Regions from separate parts of the Neobacillus oceani genome, predicted to be linked through region 1. Evidence: riboswitches for the same ligand, from Rfam matches in the RefSeq annotation. Region 1 holds a riboswitch; each other region holds the start of a gene.
What was found. A riboswitch is a leader RNA that binds a small molecule or an ion and turns the genes downstream of it on or off. The one in region 1 is predicted to bind S-adenosylmethionine.
Positions count from the first base shown of each region.

Region 2: another riboswitch for S-adenosylmethionine. It lies ahead of fbpA (Fur-regulated basic protein FbpA); the one in region 1 lies ahead of V1499_RS07410 (O-acetylhomoserine aminocarboxypropyltransferase/cysteine synthase family protein).
Region 3: another riboswitch for S-adenosylmethionine. It lies ahead of V1499_RS08290 (2,3-diketo-5-methylthiopentyl-1-phosphate enolase); the one in region 1 lies ahead of V1499_RS07410 (O-acetylhomoserine aminocarboxypropyltransferase/cysteine synthase family protein).

Region 1 covers NZ_CP143543.1:1,457,992-1,464,069, reverse strand. Annotated here, with positions in the region: gene V1499_RS07425 (ABC transporter substrate-binding protein) at 1-1,214, opposite strand, end outside; gene V1499_RS07420 (LacI family DNA-binding transcriptional regulator) at 1,376-2,380, opposite strand; gene V1499_RS07415 (hypothetical protein) at 2,763-2,969, opposite strand; SAM riboswitch class I at 3,237-3,345, shown strand; partial or broken gene V1499_RS07410 (O-acetylhomoserine aminocarboxypropyltransferase/cysteine synthase family protein) at 3,447-4,760, shown strand; gene metX (homoserine O-acetyltransferase MetX) at 4,769-5,845, shown strand; gene V1499_RS07400 (homoserine dehydrogenase) at 5,865-6,078, shown strand, end outside.
Region 2 covers NZ_CP143543.1:842,750-848,827, reverse strand. Annotated here, with positions in the region: gene V1499_RS04220 (putative bifunctional diguanylate cyclase/phosphodiesterase) at 1-848, opposite strand, end outside; gene V1499_RS04215 (ArsB/NhaD family transporter) at 1,208-2,488, shown strand; gene V1499_RS04210 (hypothetical protein) at 2,501-2,782, shown strand; gene fbpA (Fur-regulated basic protein FbpA) at 2,806-2,973, opposite strand; SAM riboswitch class I at 3,054-3,153, opposite strand; SAM riboswitch class I at 3,366-3,468, opposite strand; gene V1499_RS04200 (iron-sulfur cluster assembly accessory protein) at 3,560-3,859, opposite strand; gene V1499_RS04195 (hypothetical protein) at 3,893-4,621, opposite strand; gene V1499_RS04190 (class I SAM-dependent methyltransferase) at 4,653-5,279, opposite strand; gene V1499_RS04185 (DUF3951 domain-containing protein) at 5,279-5,482, opposite strand; gene V1499_RS04180 (PH domain-containing protein) at 5,508-5,885, opposite strand; gene V1499_RS04175 (NRDE family protein) at 5,903-6,078, opposite strand, start outside.
Region 3 covers NZ_CP143543.1:1,660,188-1,666,265, reverse strand. Annotated here, with positions in the region: gene V1499_RS08300 (methylthioribulose 1-phosphate dehydratase) at 1-31, opposite strand, end outside; gene V1499_RS08295 (2-hydroxy-3-keto-5-methylthiopentenyl-1-phosphate phosphatase) at 25-699, opposite strand; gene V1499_RS08290 (2,3-diketo-5-methylthiopentyl-1-phosphate enolase) at 696-1,904, opposite strand; SAM riboswitch class I at 2,017-2,119, opposite strand; gene V1499_RS08285 (pyridoxal phosphate-dependent aminotransferase) at 2,159-3,376, opposite strand; gene V1499_RS08280 (carbon-nitrogen family hydrolase) at 3,495-4,283, shown strand; gene V1499_RS08275 (metalloregulator ArsR/SmtB family transcription factor) at 4,327-4,911, opposite strand; gene V1499_RS08270 (thiamine pyrophosphate-dependent enzyme) at 5,324-6,078, opposite strand, start outside.

The DNA.
Region 1 (6,078 bases):
GCATCCAGTTTTTTCAAGAACTTTTGCTTGTCCTTTTTCGCTACATATTCTTGCAGGTAGCCGTCCGCTCCCATTCCTGCAGGGTAATAGTGGTCAGGGAAGCTAGTAAGAGCGCCCGTTTCAAAGTTTTCTTTAATCCCTTCAAATACCGGGTCTTCCTGGAAAACATCCTGGATGGCAGAGAATGCTTTCTGTTCGTCCGTGTACTTTTTCGCCGTTTCTTTATCCATCATGAATTCAAGGAATTTAGTCGTCTCTTCTTTGTGCTTAGTGTCTTTATTCATTGTCAGGACAACGTCGACGCCAGATACGAGTTTATTTTGGGCCGGGTCGTTTGTAACAGGCATCGCGAATACGCCAAGCTGAATATCCGGGTTTGCTTTTTTAATTTCAGGGATAGCCCAGTTACCTTGCAGGTAGAAGACCCCTTTTCCGCCTGCAAACGCATTGTTGCCGTCACCGTACCCAACTCCCATGTTATCTTTGTGCCCAAAGCTCGTGAGTGTCAGCATTTTGTCCGCAGCTTCATCATAGCTTTCTACGAAACTCGCTTCGCCTTTATTTTTCTTCTCTGCAAAGTCTTCGCCGGCAATATTAGCGCCCAGTGAATTCCAAGCAATCATCCCAGTCCAGGCATCTTTTAATGTAAAGTAAATTGGAATTTCGCCAGCTTGCTTTGCTTTTTCCAATGCCGCAACAAATTCATCCCATGTTTTTGGTACTTCAATGCCAAGCGCATCGACCTTTTCCTTGTTATAGATGACCGCATTTGCATTCGTCGCATATGGCAATCCAAAGGTTCCTTCTGTATCCGGGCCAACCAATCTTCCGATCATATCCACATAGGAAGGCTGCACAGTTTTGAGCATTTCGGAATCAGAGAAGTCATGCAGGACCCCAGCCCTTGCCAATTCTCCATAAGTTGCGTTCCCTCCGATTGCCATCAAGTCAGGAAGATCATTTTTCGTTAGACGGGTTTTGAGGACCGTTTCAGCCTCTGGAGGGGTATCGAGCTTAATTTTAATATCCGGATTTTGCTCCTCGAATTCTTTGATAAGCCCTTTATAGGTGTTTATGTTTTCCGATTTATTCGAGAATAGCTGAAGCGTAACCTTCCCATCCCCACTTGCTCCATCACCAGAAGAACAGCCTGCCAAAATGGCTGCGCCAAGGGCAACACTCATAAAACCCATTGCAATTTTTTTCTTTAACATAGGAATTCCCCCTTAGAAAGATACTGAGTAAACGTTTACGTAAATAAATAAAAAAATTGATTCTAAGAACTCTATCTTAATCTAAAAAACAAGTAAACGTTCACGTAAATACTCAAAACAAAAGTAAACGTTTACGTAAAACGGCAAGTAAAGGAATGGAATTATATTTCCTTTACGCTGTTTCGTTCAATAACCGTATGTTCGATAATTTTGCTCTCAGGAACTTTGTCAGTTCCCATCATGTTCAGCAGCATCTTCCCGGCAATCTCGCCCATCTCAATGAATGGTTGGTGGATAGTTGTCAGCGGTGGAACTGACATGCTTGCAAGATTGATATTATCGTACCCGATAATGGATATATCTTCCGGAACCTTTTTTCCAAGAAGAGTGGCTGTCGAAATAGCCCCAATCGCAATTTCATCACTTGCAGCAAAAATGGCAGTGGTATCTGGTTTTTGGCTTAATAGTTCCCGAAGGCCGGTCTTCCCTTCATTAAATCCAAAGCCTCTTGTTTTGACAATATTATTCCCATCAAGAGGAATTTCATTGTCCTTCATGGCTTGAATAAATCCATCAATCCTTGGCTTACCCGCTATGATATCTTCACTGTTACCGCTGATCATACCAATGCTTCTATGCCCTTTATGGATTAGATACTCCGTTGCAGAATAAGCTGCCTGAAAATCATCAACCTTTACATAGGGAACGGGTAATGAATCAGATTTAGTAGATAGAAGGACAAGTGGAACATTCATTTTTCTAATTACTTGAAAGTATTCTTTCTTTAATACTTCACTTACGAAAATAATTCCGTCCACGCGCTTTTCTCCTAGAAGCTGGAGGTACTTTATCGTCTTCTCACCATTGGATTCCGTGTGGCATACAATGACACTCGAACCTTGCTCACTTGCCGCCTTTTCAATTCCGCTTAACCAATCTGTCACCAGCGAACCCCACAAGGATGGAAACAACACACCAATTGTATGAGTTTTCTTATTGATTAAGCCTCTTGCAACAGCATTCGGTTGATATCCAAGTTCCTCAATCACTTGAAGAACTTTTTGTTTCGTCTTCTCTGAATAACCAGGCTGGCCATTCAAAATCCTTGAAACTGTTGCGATTGACACATTTGCCTTCTTCGCGACATCTTTTATTGTAGAAGCCATACCCGCCATTTCCCACCTTCTTTATCCGTACTGCCTTCTAAAACGAAAACGTTTACGTAATGAATGTATCACACTCTGAAAACCCTTTCAAGCGACTGGCATCACCCTGATTTTGACAAAAACAACCGAAAATGTCTCGTCATTCAAGGTAGTTTATTAAGACGATAATTTTTTTGCTGGTAAACATAGTTAGGATGTATCAAGCGGCTGCCTCTGGATTTAAAAAGGTCCGAAACACCATCCTATTGTGGACAAGGTTTCGCACCTTTTTCTATTTAGTTGAATAAGTAATTGGGGATTTTCTGAGGGAATCGTGTTGGAGAGATTAACCGAGCCTTCTTTTGAGGACTTCAATCTCCCGCTCATTGCGGGCGGTTTTTTCCTAGATGAAATCCCGGTCCAGTTCCATTGCCTTAAACTTGCCGAGTATTTCTTCGTGGCGTTCTGCGTTCTTCTGTTTTTCGGATTCAAAATCCTGACGCAAACCGTTTGATTCCTGCCGCATTTTCAGTTGCTCTGCAATCACATTGCCGACCATGCCAACCAATTGGCCCAACATCGTTTCCATTCTTTCCAGCCGTTCTTCCATTTCCCTATCACCTCCTTCTCTCCGACAATTATACTATATCCTTCGCCCAAAACTGAGAACCTCCTCTTCAAAAAAGCAAAGTAAATTTTACAATTTCACGCTGTACATTTGAAATTCAAATCCTATATGGGAACGCCTATAACCCATTTACAAAAAAATGAAAAACGAAAACATTTCGAATTTTCGGTTGACTTTTGTTCTTGTCTTCACTTATAATCCTCTATAACACCCGGCGGTTAAAACTTATCAAAAAACTATATATGAAATCTCTTATCCAGAGTGACGGAGGGTCAGGCCCTATGAAGTCCGGCAACCTTCAGGCGAAAGCTTGAAAAGGTGCTAATTCCTGCAGGCGTTTTTGCCTGGAAGATAAGAGGAGGAACCCCCCTCTTCTTATGGAGAGGGGTTTTTTGTTTTAAAAAGAATCCATTAACTGCCCGAATTACATTGGAACTACAAATTGGAGGGAAAGACACAATGACAAATCAAAATGAAAACTTAGGCCTTGAAACACTTTTATTGCACGGCGGGCAAACCCCTGATCCCGTAACAGGATCCCGCGCCGTCCCTATTTACCAGACGACTTCTTATGTATTTGACAGTACGGATCATGCCCAAAACCTCTTCTCGCTTGCCGAGTCAGGAAATATTTACTCCCGGATCATGAACCCGACAACAGATGTTTTGGAAAAAAGAATTGCCCTTCTTGAAGGCGGCGCGGCAGCTCTTGCTGTTTCTTCCGGAATGGCTGCGATTGCCTTGACCATCATGAACATCGCGGAGGCTGGCGACGAAATCGTCGCCGCGGAAAACTTATACGGCGGCACATACAACCTATTTGCCGTGACGCTTCCGAAGTTCGGCATTAAAGTCCGCTTTGTTGACTCGACCAATCCAGAAAACTTCCGCGAGGCCATCACGCCAAAAACAAAGGCGGTCTTTGGCGAAATCATTGGCAACCCAAGCCTGAATGTTTTCGATGTTGAAGCTGTAGCAAAAATCGCCCATGAAAATGGCGTTCCGCTCATCATTGACAACACCTTTGCTTCCCCATACGCCTGCAGGCCGATTGAATGGGGTGCGGACATTGTTGTCCATTCGGCGACCAAATGGATCGGAGGGCACGGAACAACAATTGGAGGCCTTGTTGTTGATGCAGGCCGGTTTGATTGGAATAATGAGAGGTTCCCTGGCTTTACCGAGCCGGATGCAAGCTATAATGGCCTTCGTTTTGCCCAGGATGTAGGCGCGCTGGCATTCATCATTAAACTTCGCGTGCAGCTGTTAAGGGACTTGGGTTCATCGTTAAGCCCGCATAGTGCTTTCCTCTTGCTGCAGGGACTTGAGACACTGCACTTGAGAATTCAAAAGCATAGTGAAAACGCGCTCGAAATTGCAAACTACTTGAAAGACCATCCAGCTGTTGAATGGGTCTCCTACCCTGGCCTGGAGAATCACCCAAGCCATGAGCTTGCGAAAAAATACCTTGGCGGCGGTTTTGGATCGATTATTGTTTTTGGCATCAAAGGCGGCCGTGATGCGGGTAAAAAAGTGATCGACAACATCAAATTGTGGTCGCATGTGGCGAATGTCGGCGATGCAAAATCACTAATCATCCATCCTGCGTCCACCACACATCAGCAATTGAGTCAAGAAGACCTTGCAAAAAGCGGTACTACCGAAGAACTGATCAGGCTTTCTGTGGGGCTTGAATCACTTAAGGATTTGAAGGATGACTTGGACCAGGCTTTCTTTAAAGCGACCGGTATTTCAGCTAAGCCTGAGGAACAGCTACAGCAATGAAAGCCGAGGGTTTATCAATAAGGTTCGATTTGGCGCTATCGCCGGAATATGGAAAGATTTACATTGGAGACATTCGGCTTGAATCGGGCGTGGTGCTCCCCGATGCCGAACTCGCCTTTGAGAAGGCCGGGAAAAAAGGCGGCCCCGCCATCTTGGTCTGCCATGCCCTAACAGGCAACCAGTATACAGTCGGCACGGAAGAACAGCCCGGATGGTGGCATGGCCTAATCGGCCCGGGAATGTATGTGGATACGAGCCAATACGAAGTCATTACGTTCAATGTACTCGGAGGCTGTTCTGGATCAACCGGCCCTACCAGCCTGAACCCTTTGACAAAAAAGCCTTACCAGTATGATTTTCCGAAAATAACGATACGGGACATTGTCGATTCACAAGTTTTGGCGCTCCGGAAACTTGGCATCGACAAAATCAAAGCTGCAATCGGAGGGTCGCTTGGCGGGATGCAGGTGCTTGAATTGGCAACCGCCTACCCCAATTTCGCGGAGCTGATCATTCCAATGGCAGTCACCCCCTACCTCAGCGATTACGGAATTGCTTTTAACTCAATCGGCAGGAATGCCATCAAGCGGGACCCGGCCTGGAATGGCGGCTCTTATTCAGATGGCCACAAGATTTCGGGGCTGGAAATCGCGAGAATGGTCGGGATGGTCACCTACCGGACTGGCGCGCTGTTCAATCAAAGATTCAACAGAGAGCTTAAGAACGCGGATACGTTTCAGGTAGAATCCTATTTGAAATACCAGGGTCAAAAGCTTTCTGCCCGATTCGACGCCAATAGCTATTTGTATTTGCTCGAGGCGATGGACTCCCATGATATCGGCAGAGGCAGGCAGGGTTGGAAAAAGGCAATCGGGCAGATCACGGCGAAAACCCTGCTGTTAGGCTTTACAGGCGATTTACTGTATCCTCCCGAAAAGGTGAAAGAAATCGCGGAAGCCCTCGAGGAGGCAGGGAAAGAAGCGGATTATGTAGAAGTGAGCACTGAATTTGGGCATGATGGATTCCTTGCCGAGTTTTCAAAATGGGCAGGAATCCTTCAGGCTGCCCTGTAATAGTTGAGGAGGAGATCAAGTGGCGGACATCCATGTGGCCTTATTGGGCTTTGGCACAGTCGGCAAAGGAGTATACGAAACAATCAAATCCCATCAATCAAGGCTAAAGGCACTCCTTGGGAAAAATGTAAAGGTAGTAGGCATACTGGTGAGAAACGTTGAAAAACACACTCTCCCAGAAGATGACATCCTTCTTACCTCAAATTTCGAAGACATTTTAAACCTGCCTAACC
Region 2 (6,078 bases), 620 kb from region 1:
TTGTAGGCCATGTGCTTGATGGCCTCCTCTGATTCTTTCCTGTCCCGGATATCCCGGCAAAGCGCGAGGAAAATTTGCTTTCCGCCAATATGGATAAGACGGAAGTTGATGTCGACTGGAATTTCCCTCCCATTGTTGTCAGCCATTCTGTCCTCGAAATGGCAGGAACGTTTTTTATCCGGATTGTCCTGAAGTTCACTCATTTTATCGGGAAGAATTCCAAAAACATGCCTGGCGTTCTTGGACAGTAATTCATCCCGGCTATAGCCAAGCAGCTCTATGGCCGCCGCATTGACATTTGTTAATTCACCGCTTAGCCCGATTAGAAAAAAACAGTCTGCCGCCTGGTCGACCACGTTCCTGAATTTTTCCTCGCTTTCCCTGAGTTTCTGTTCCATTTTTACCCGATCGGTTATATCCAAGCCGAATCCAAGTAGAAAATCTTCATTTTCCGTCTGGATAATTGTTTTCCCGGTATACATGACCCTTTCCTCTCCTTGGAATCCGGCAGGGACTTCCTCGGCGATCAGCCTCCGCTGTCGCCAAACCTCAAGGTCATTAGCTCTATTGATCTCTGCAATGTGCCGCGGAAAAAAATCATAAACCGTCTTTCCAACCAATTCATCCAGTTCCATGCCGTGGACTCTTAGAACCTCCGCATTCGCAAATAAAGTCCGTCCTTCCCTGTCCTCCAAAAATATATTGAGTGGAAGGGAATTGAGAATGTTCAGTTTCATAGATTCGCTAATCCGGAGTTTTTTTGAAAGGTCCTGCTCCTTTTCTTCCAGTTCTTCCACACGCTTTAGTAGTTCCAGGTATTCCGACTTGATTTTCTCAAATGTCTCCATCCCGCTATCCTTCCCAGTTCAAGTTCCCCGATGCTTCTTCCCGGCCAATGAACTGCCATTGTAAGACAAAGTTGGTCTATCATTGTCCTTAGAAATGAAATAACCACAATAGTCCGATATCAATATTTTATAATGGCAGTCGCTGTCAAATCCCGTTGTTTCCCAAAAATTCATAAAGTTGTCGATTAGTGGTTTTGCTTGTAAGATAACTCCATATTTTTACACGAGGGGGGAATTACTATAATTCCACTAAAATACTGGCAGTTGTGTTTTTAAAATTCTTTCAATATAATTTTAGAAAAGCTTTTTTAAAAAATTCAAAAGTTTTCATAAATATTTTGACACTGGAGATGGGGATTTTGACAAATCAGGCATTGCTTGCCATTGGAATTTTCCTGGTTGCCTATGCATTTATCGTAACCGAGAAAATCCACAGGACAATCATCGCGATGGCAGGGGGCATCACGATGGTTCTCCTCGGCATACTCAATCAGGAAACAGCACTTCAACACATTGACTTTAACACTCTGGGCCTGTTGACAGGGATGATGCTAATTGTCGCAATCACGGCTGAAACCGGATTATTCCGTTATTTGGCCATCTGGTCTGCAAAGAAGGTAAAAGGTGACCCTTTAAAGCTCCTCATTGTTTTAGGGCTGATTACCGCACTGGCTTCTGCATTCCTCGATAACGTGACGACCGTTTTACTGATTGTTCCAGTTACCTTCAGTATTACGCTGCAGCTGAAAGTGAATCCGATGCCCTATTTGATTACGCAAATTATCGCTTCGAATATCGGGGGCACGGCAACGCTCATTGGCGATCCGCCGAACATAATGTTAGGAAGCGCCGTCAAGGAGCTGACTTTTTCCGCTTTCATTGTAAACCTGGCTCCAATCTCGTTTATCGTATTGATTGTGAATATTGCGATCCTCGCTTTCCTTTATCGAAAGTCCCTAAAGACTACGGAAGAACTGAAAGCCGGCATTATGAATCTTGATGAAAAAGCGGAAATCACCGATACTGTATTGCTGAAGAAATCACTATTTGTTCTCGCGGTAACAATTTTGGGCTTTTTTGTCCACCAGTTCATCCAAGTCGAGAACGCGACAATCGCATTGGCGGGCGCCTTTCTCCTCCTACTAATAACTGGGGAACATTACCTTGAGGAGTCAATGAAAAAAGTCGAATGGCTGACAATCTTTTTCTTTATCGGTCTATTCGTCCTTGTCGGAGGCTTAATGGAAACAGGGATTATTTCAATGCTCGCCGAAAAATCGATGGAGTTTACCGGCGGGGATGTGACCGCGACATCGTTGCTCATTCTTTGGGTCAGCGCAATCGCATCCGCATTCATTGACAATATTCCATTCGTCGCCACGATGATTCCGATGATCAAAGACATGGGCGCGATGGGAATTACCGACCTGGAACCGCTGTGGTGGAGCCTCGCTCTTGGCGCATGCCTCGGCGGGAACGGAACCTTGATCGGCGCGAGTGCCAACGTCATTGTCGCCGGTATGGCCGCAAAGGAAAAACATCCAATTTCCTTCGTGAAATTCCTTATCGTCGCCTTCCCGCTCATGTTGCTGACAATAGCCGTTTGCACGGTCTATGTTTATTTCCGGTATTTACAATAAAGGGGGAAACCTGTGATGGATTTGGTTTACACATACGATCGAACCCGTTTGGAAATCGTTGAAATGCAAGGTGAAAGTGACCTGGAATTCACCCTGAAATTTGCGGACCATGCCCTCGAAAAAAATTTTAACACCGTCCGCGACTATTTTTACGGAAATGACGACCTAACGGATGCTTATTTCCATACGAGCCTGGATAAAGTGGTAAATGTCTCCCTGAAGCAGGAATACTATACTGAATTTCTCCTCCAGCTTTTTAAAAACAAATTGCTTTTATCACTGATGTGGAAGTAAAAAAAAGCCGGGCGCTTCAATCTTTAGCGCCCGGCTTCTTTTTTTAATATAAGCATGTATTCATGTTCAAGGGTTTGTAGGGGCGCGTCGTATAGATGCTGTTTATCCGATGTTTTGTATACATTCCTTGAAAGTAGTTCTTCAATCAGTTTTTCTTTCCTCTTCTCAATCATTTCTGATGTTCTTGCCACTTTTCTTCTCCTTTCCGTTGAATTTTAATAAAAATACCTCTCCCGATAAGGAAGAGGTTGCTAGTTTGTTTGCGTTGCTCTCCTTATCTCTCAGGGATTCCCTGCTGGAATTGGCACAGTGCCGTTGGGCCTGCTGCCGAGGCTTCAAAGGGCCATTCCCTCCACCTCTCTTGATAAGAACGGTATTCAGTTTTGGGTATTATGAAAAGCGCAAGCGCCCGTTTAGCGCCGTATGGACTGGAGGGCCCCGATGGAGATAAAGGAAACACGATGAGCCTAGGCGAATCGATGTTGACTTATCGTAGCGAGGGGACCGAAGTACACTAGGCGCTGGGCGCTGGAGCTAGACAAAAAAAACCCTTCTCGATAAAAAGAGGGCGGCATCCGTTCTCTTCTTATCTTTCAGGCGCTTGCCCGCAGGAATTGGCACAGTACACGTAAAGGCCTGTTGCCGAGGCTTCAAAGGGCCGTTCCCTCCACCTCTCTCGATAAGAAATATACAATTTCATTTACTTTAGCGTATTGCAGTTGGAAAGTCAAACCCCTTTTTCAACCTGAGGGCGAAAGAAGTGCTTTTCGCCCGTACTTAATGATGATGGTGGCCGCCTTTGGAAGGGTTCGTGATTACAAACTCCTCGCGTGGGACGTAAAAATACTGAATCCAGACTCCATTTAAATATTCCTCGCGTGAATCGAGGATGATGTCGATATCCTTGTCCGTTTTAACGACTTCATCATGCTCCTTAGGCGTATCAAGGACTAGGTCATAGTGGGCATGGTCTCCGTGCATATGTGTGATGATGACCCGGAACATTTGGCCTTCTTCGGCAGTTTTAAGCATCTCTTTTAGTACTTTTGCGGCATTGCGGTTAATTTTCACTTTCATTTTCGGCAGCTCCTTTTACGAGAAATTTTGCTTTTATAGCTGTTCAGTTTCAAACAAAGTTGGATTCCAGCCCGTGTTCAACGCTTGTTTGGATGCCCATAAATTGCCTAGAAGCCTTGGAACCATTTGTTTGGACGGCAGTTGATTGTATTCCTGAAAGTAAACGAAATACAAAAGGTAAAGGAATGCATTCGTTTTAAGATGGATTTCCCTGAAATACGGCTCATTTTCGGTCACAGTCGCAAACGAACGCGTTTCCACTCCTGCGATGTACCGCGTTTCTTTCCCTTTAAAAATATTCTTCACAAAATGGATGTTCCCGACCACCGTTGGATCGTCCTCGCCATCCGCATTCGCAAGTCCGGCCTGTTTTTCCGCCGAAAAGCCATGAAGGTTATCCACTAGTATACTTGTATGGGCATACGCCTTATCGAACCCTTCATCCGCTGGCAGCAGCCCTTCATCCTCCAGCAGGCTGACAAGCGGGAGGGTTGTCCCATCTTCCACATATGCGGGCCTGGCTGTTTGTCTTGCCCATTTCAGGCCCGATAAACTCTTCGAGGTAAAAAAGGTCATAAAGTACCAATTTCCTTGGTCATCTTCAGCCAGCTGCAGAACCGGTTCACCCTTCCGGCGTAAAATGCGGAACCTGTCCGCCTTATCAAACATAAATCGCTCAGTATCCGATTCTTCCCAACCAGCCAGGTATGTAATCCCGGGCTTCTCGACCTCAACGGCAATGTGAATATAGTAGAAGAACATCCCAAAACACTCCTGGCAAAAAAGTCTCCCTCTACCATTCCCGAATGCCGGTGTTTTCACACATTTCCTCTATATTCCTGCACTCAATTACAAGAAAAAGGCCTTTGTAATACGTTCTCGTTTTTTCAATATGAATGCCAGCCTTCTTTATTTCTGAAACCGTGTCCCGGTTCAGGTTGCAGCCACCGCATATCCTTCGCCATACCGGATTAAGGAGGTCCTGCATGTTTGCGAGCAAGGGCTGGGGCATTTTCACATGCTCGTAAAACAAGATTGGCGCCCCCGGTTTCAAAACCCTTTTAATTTCCTTTAGCGCCATTTCCGGATCCGGAATTGTGCAGAACACTAGCGTTGCCACAGCCGCATCGAAAGCATTGTCAGGAAATTCAAGCCGTTCCGCCGATTGCTGCTGGACTGAAATAGGTACTTTCGCTTCGTTAATCCGGTGAGCGGCCCTTTCAATCATAAAGGGGTCAGGCTCGATGGCTTCAACCCTCTCCGCTTTTGTGTAAAGGGGGAAGTTGATTCCCGAGCCTGAGCCGATTTCAATCACGATTCCTTCCGCTTTCTCCAGTAGAGCCTTCCTGATTTCTTTAAATGTTCCATTCTCCAAACCTTTCATCCCTGCATCGTACAAGGCCGGAAACCATTTTCCCATTACCCATTCCCCTTGTTGTCCCCTGAACCCTCATCCATGATGATTTCCACATTTTCACGAAAAGCAGTCGGCGAGTGCCCGGTAATTTCATCAAACGGGGTATATGATGGGGTAATGCTTTTCTTTTTGAAAAGAACCTTATAGAATGCAATCGCAACAAGAACAACAATTCCAATTGAAAACAAGGAAGGCAAAATGCTCATAATTCATCCCCCTTAATTTGAATTTTTACTTAAGCACATACGCCGCTAGCACGCTTTGGAGTTCATAAATGTTCAGGCTTTTGTTGAACTGCTTCTGCAGCGGCATAGGGCTGCCTGAAACCCAGATCTTCAGCTCGGCATCCAGGTCAAAACTTCCCGCCGTTTCAATGCTGAAATGGGTGATACTCCGGTAGGGGATGGAATGATACTCCGTCTTTTTCCCGGTAATCCCCTGTTTATCAACTAGAATGAGCCGCCTGTTTGTGAAAATAAACATATCCCTGACAAGCCGGTACGCTTTCTCGATTGACTCACCCGGCGCGAGAACCTTCGCATACTCCTTTTGTACCTCCGGAAGGCTCACCTCCGAAGCATTGCCCATCAATCCATCCAAAAATCCCATCACGAATCACTCCTTTGTTAACTTAAAGGCAGTTTAAACCTTTTCTCGGCAAATTCTTCCCCATCATAAACCCTTTCGGTGTAGGATAATTCTTCATCGCCCATTAACAGAACAGTGGAACACCGAGTGCCATATCCTTCACTCTTAATAAAAAGCGGCGAGAGAACCCGCTCCCATTCAAGCCCGATGCCTG
Region 3 (6,078 bases), 200 kb from region 1:
CTGCAAGCTCATTCCACTTTTCATTCAGCATGCCTGCTCCTTCACCCCTGTCCTTTTTATAATTGTTTCAATGCAATCAAGGAAGTTTTCAAATGGTGAGTGGGAAAGACCCCATTCTTCACACTTTTCCAAAAGTAAATCCCGGGCCAGTACGAAATCGGCCTGTTTTGCCGCTTCAAGGTCGGTTACCGAATCGCCGATTACAATTTTAAAATAATCATCCCCGTGGCCAAGCCTCCTAACGACACTTGGCTTACAGCAGCCGCAGTCATTTCCGCAGAATTCATCACAGCTATTGGGCCAAAGGATGCGGATTGTTTCTCCACCAAAGTCCGCGCCGTTGCAGAAAATGCCGTCAAAAGGCCCGTATTCGGAAAGGACTGGAAGAACAAAGAAATCGATGCCGCCGCTTACGATATATAAAGGGATCCCTTCTTCTCTTGTAAAAGAGACAAACTCCCCGAAGCCTTTCCTGATTTTTGCCTGTTCAACTGCAAATTCGGCGATCTTGTTTTTTTGTTTCGATGGGAGCAGAGAAAATAGTTCCCCAACCCCTTTCCTAATGGAGATTTCTCCTGAAAGAATCCGATCCTTAATCCGTTCCCATCCAGGGGGAGCGAAGGCCTTCATGATTGAAATGATGTTATCCTTTTCGGTAATCGTCCCGTCAAAGTCACAGTAAATCACAGGTTTTTTCATTTCACGGCCTCCTCTTTAGGAGAACCCCATAATTCCAACGCTGCAAAAAGTTCAGGTTGGTATGTTGCCGCGCTGGACAAGCTGTGGCCAGCCAGAGCCGCTTCCATCGCCTGGCGGAATGCCTTCCCTCCAGCCGCCGCGCCTCCCGGATGTCCATGGACTCCACCGCCCGCATTGATCACCGAATCAATTCCGAAATCGGAAATAAGCAAAGGTACAAGGCCAGGGTGGATTCCTGCCGATGGTACCGGGAATGCCTTTTTGTACGGCTCGTCCTTCGTCAGCTCCTTTGCAATCCCGAGCGCGTTTTCCCTTTCAAGTGCCACCGAGCCGTACGGTGATGGGAATAATACGAGGTCCGCGCCGGCATACCTTTGCAATTTTCCTAAAAGGAGGGAGTGGGAAACACCATATACAGACGAGGAAGCGATTGCCCCGCTGAATGCCGGATGCGCCATGATGGGGAGGGAAATGCTATCGTCCTCCCTTAGTTCCTGCAAGACATCGAGCCCATAGGAAAAAACATTGACCAGGAGGGTATCCGCACCTGCTTCCGCAAACCTTTTTGCCTTTTCCCTTAGTTCCGAAGTCCTTCCCGTCAGGTTTACAGCGTAGAGTGTCCTGTGCCCTGTTTCGGAAAACACTTCATCCAGAATGCGGCGCCCTACCTGAATCCTTTTATCTGATGGAGTCTGTGGGTTTTCAAAAAGAATTTCGTCATCCTTGACGATGTCAATCCCACCCAATGCCTGCTCCTTTAATTGGCTTGAAAGGAAATCAAGGTCCTTCCCAATGACCCCTTTAAAGATGCTCATCAAAAGGGGGCGGCGGTGGACGTTAAGCTTTTCCCTTAGACCCTCAGTCCCAAAGCGCGGACCTGGGAAAAAGCTTTTTAGGTTCTCACTGAATTCAAGGTCAAGAAGCCGGATTTTCCCATCAAGGGACAATTTCCCAAAGACGGTAGTTAAAATGGCGGGAAGGTCTGCGGAAAAGTTGGCTGCGGGATAAGCGATGGAAATTTCAGCGATGTTTTCGCTGATTTGTTCAGCCGATACGACCCTTCCTTTGTGTTTCTTTAGCTGCTCCTTTTCAAGGGCGGGAAGGCTGGTCCATGAACCGACCGTCAGGCCCAGGGCTATTTCCTCCGCTTTTTTCTCAGGATTCTTTTCATCCCGGACATGATATGTCGCTACCAATTCACTCATGATGTCCTTCCTTTCCAAGGCAGTGTTACATGTTTCAACACAGACAAGATTTTGTTTTTTGCATTAAAAAAACCTCTTCCAAAGAAGAGGTTAGCGCGCGCAAACTAATCTCTTCTCATCTATCAGCTTTCGCTGCAAGAATTAGCACCGTGCTTAAAAATAAGTCGGTTGCCGGGCTTCATAGGGCTAGTCCCTCCGCCTGCTCTTGATAAGAAATGATTTTTATATATTTACTATTTTCATAATGTTAAGATTTAATTTGGATTATCGCAGGAAATAAATTCATTGTCAAACATTTTTTTAAAAATGTCTAAACCCTTTATTCGGAGAACTGCTTCCGACAGCCTCTCTTCCGTTGCGAGGAGGCCAACACGGACATAACCCTCGCCATATCGGCCAAATCCTATGCCTGGGGCAACCATGATATGCGCTTTTTCCAATAGAAAGTCGGCAAATTCCATCGAACTGAATCCTTCCGGAACCTTCAGCCAGGCAAAAAACGAACCCGCGGGCGCAGCGACGTCCCAACCAATGTTTCTTAATCCGCCAATTAACGCACTTCGCCTGCTTTCATATAAGCGGACAAGTTCCCCTACACAATCCTGTGGGCCATTAAGCGCCTCCGCTGCCGCTTCCTGGACAGCCCCGAACAGAGAAACATACAAATGGTCCTGTATCAGTTCAATTGCTGAGATGACGCTTTTGTTGCCAACAGCAAAACCGACCCTCCACCCTGCCATGTTATATGTTTTTGAAAGAGTATAAATTTCAATGCCGATTTCCTTCGCCCCTTCAGACTGTAAGAAGCTTGCGGGCTTTTCCCCCTCAAATCCTATTGCCCCGTAGGCAAAATCATGGACAACGCAAATGCCGTGCTTATTTGACAGCGACACGGTTTCATCAAAGAACTCCTTTGTCGCGACTGCACCGGTAGGATTGTTCGGATAGTTGAGAATCATGAGTTTCGTATTGTCCAAAACTTCAGTTGGAATCGTACCGTAATCGGGAAGGAATCGGTTTTCCTCAAGGAGCGGCATCATCTCAAGCTTCGCCTGTGCAAGGGCTGCGCCCGATAAATAATCAGGATAGCCCGGGTCAGGAACAAGCAACGTGTCTCCCGGGTTAAGCAAGCATTGCGGAATTTCTACAAGGCCGGCTTTCCCGCCAAAGAGGATGGCCACCTCTGTATCCGGATCCAAATCAACATTGTATTCCCGTTTATAAAAATTGGCTGCTGCCTCCTTTAGGTATTTGTATCCCTGAAAAGGAGAATATTTATGGTTAACCGGATTTTCGGCAGCAAGCTGCAGCCGCTTCACAATATGTAGCGGTGTAGGCTGGTCCGGGTTTCCCTGGCCAAGGTTGATCACATCATGGCCCTGCGCAATCGCCTCGCCCACCTTTTTCACAAGTCCCGCGAAAAACTGCCCCGGAAGGCTGTTCAATAATTCGGACTTCGGGTATTCCTTCACAATAGACCACCTGCTTTTAAATGATTTATATATTTATGGAAATCTAGTCACAAATAATATAACGTAATAGGTATCTTGTAAAGAGGTTTTTCACTTTTCTGAATTGGGGGAACTTAACTTGAAGTTGAAAATCGCCATCGCGCAAATGGATATTGCATATGGAAATCCCGAGGAGAACTATGCCATCGCGGACAGAATGATTAGCGAAGCTGCTAAGGGAAATCCCGATTTTGTTGTCCTTCCCGAACTATGGACGACGGGATACGACCTTGAAAGACTGGATGAAATTTCCGACGCCCAGGCTGCCGAATCCATAGCCTTTCTCGGTAAAAAAGCGGCGGAGAACAAGGTCAACCTGATCGGTGGATCGGTTGCGAACCGCACCGGGGCCGGCGTGGAAAATACGATGCTCGTCGTTTCAAAAGAAGGCAGCCTTGTCCATACGTACAGCAAGCTCCATCTATTCCAGTTGATGAACGAACACCATTACTTTATCCCAGGAACCGGAACAGCGAATTTTGAACTTAACGGCCGCATGCTTGCCGGCTTTGTCTGCTACGACATCCGCTTTCCCGAATGGCTCAGGAAGCATGTGTCAAAAGGAGCGGAAGCAATCTTCGTAGTAGCGGAATGGCCAAAGCCAAGGGTTGCCCATTGGCACTCGCTCCTGATTGCAAGGGCAATTGAAAACCAGTGCTATGTCATCGCCTGCAACCGGGCGGGAAGCGATCCGAAAAATGTATTCGCCGGCCATTCAATGATCATTGACCCGTGGGGCGAAATACTTGCTGAAGCTGGAGAAGGAGAGGAAATCCTTACTGCTGAAATCGATTTTGAAAAGGTGAAGGAAGTGCGTGGGATAATTCCCGTCTTTGAAGACAGAAGGCCGGAACATTATAGAGAATAGTATAACAAAGGAGGCTCGATAGACGAGGCCTCCTTTTTGTGTTTTATGGCTTCGCCCACATTTCTTCCGGATTCAGCTCATATGTTGCATTTTCCCTGTACATGTAATGGTTGATGATAAATTCGCGGCGGATGGTGGCGTAATCCTCGTGAAACTTTTTAATGTACTCGTTTATTTCCTTTTCCTCGTATTTCACACCCTTTTTCAGCCCTTTTACAATATGCTCAAATACAAATAGCTTTTTTTTCCGCTGGGCCGGTATGTTTTTCAGCTTCCCTTCCGTTGTGAAGAAGTTGCTGATAACCTTCTGCCTCTCTTGGTTTGTTGCATTATCCATTTCGTCTAGTTCCTCCCCCTGCCGTTCCGCAAGCTGCGTTAACGCCTTCGCCTGCTGGCCCAGCACTTTTTCATTCAGGTAAAAATAAATAGTATTTTTGTCCCTTCTTTCAAATACGACATGTACATCCCGGAGTTTTTTCAAATGATGGGTAATCGTCGGCGGCGTCAATCCAAGCTTGCCGGCAATCGCCTGGCCATGAAGGGGGCCGCCAGCAAGCAACCTGACAATGCGGATGCGTGTTGGATCGCCCATCGCTTTGTAAAAGGCGACCAGCTTGTTTAATTGCATATTCATCACCTTAACTAATTTGATATATATCTAATTAGATTTATATCAAATCTACAACTTGCAGTCAAGGGGGGTTGGGGTAATTTTCTGATATGGGCCTGCTAAACCCGGTTGGCGATTTTGTCCGAAATGTGACAGTTTTCGATAAGTGGATGGAAATTTTCGTTATCCCTCTAAAAGTTTTCGATATATCTAAAATTTTTTCGATAACGGCACGAAATTTTTCGATATATTTTCCGAGTCTCAAAAAAACAGTCGTTTTACATTTCAAGGTCGGACAAATTCGCCATTGCGACTAAAATGAAACTGGAAGCCTTCCAGAAAAACAAGCCAATCCCGGTTTTAAAATAAAAAAAGCGGCCTTTTTTCACAAAAAGAGCCGCTTTGGATGAATTTATAGGGTTTCTTTCTCTTACAGGATCGGATGGTCGTGCTTAGCCTTTAGGCGCTGCCAGCGGTTTTCGATTTCCTTTTCGAATGCCACGAGCATTTCCTTGTTTTCTTCCTTAAGTAAATGCTTTGATTTACCCATATATTTCAGCCATTCGGATGCAGGCACTCGCTTATTTTTTTCCTCTGGATTGTACGTAATCGTTGTGGAGCCCTGTTCGATTTCATACAGCGGGAAGAAACAGGAATTGACCGCCGCTTCCATGATGGTGTTGCCGTACCGGTCCTCAGATTTCCAGTTCAGCGGGCAGGTAATCAGTATTTTTCCATAAACGGTACCTACATTTTGCGCATACCACTGCGCCTTCGCACCTTTTTTGACTAGGTCCTGAGGGAATGCTTCCGTACCTGTGAAGACGTAAGGAATATTCGCCGCGGCCATCAGCTGTGCCGTGTCCTTATGATGGAAGTTCTTGCCTTTTTGGGTTTTCCCGACACTCGTAGTACTTGTCATATGGCCCATCGGCGTTGAATACGACATTTGCGAACCAGTATTCATATAACCTTCATTATCGTACTCTACGATGATCAGCTTATGGCCGCGAAGCGCGGTGCCAATCGCAGAGCCCATTCCGATATCCATTCCACCGTCGCCGGTAACCATCACGAACGTTACATCATCGGCAATCTCGATTTCCCCACGTTTTTGCAGCTCAAAGAATGCCTCGACCGTACCGGACAATGTTGCCGCCCCGTTCTGGAAAAGGTTGTGGATCA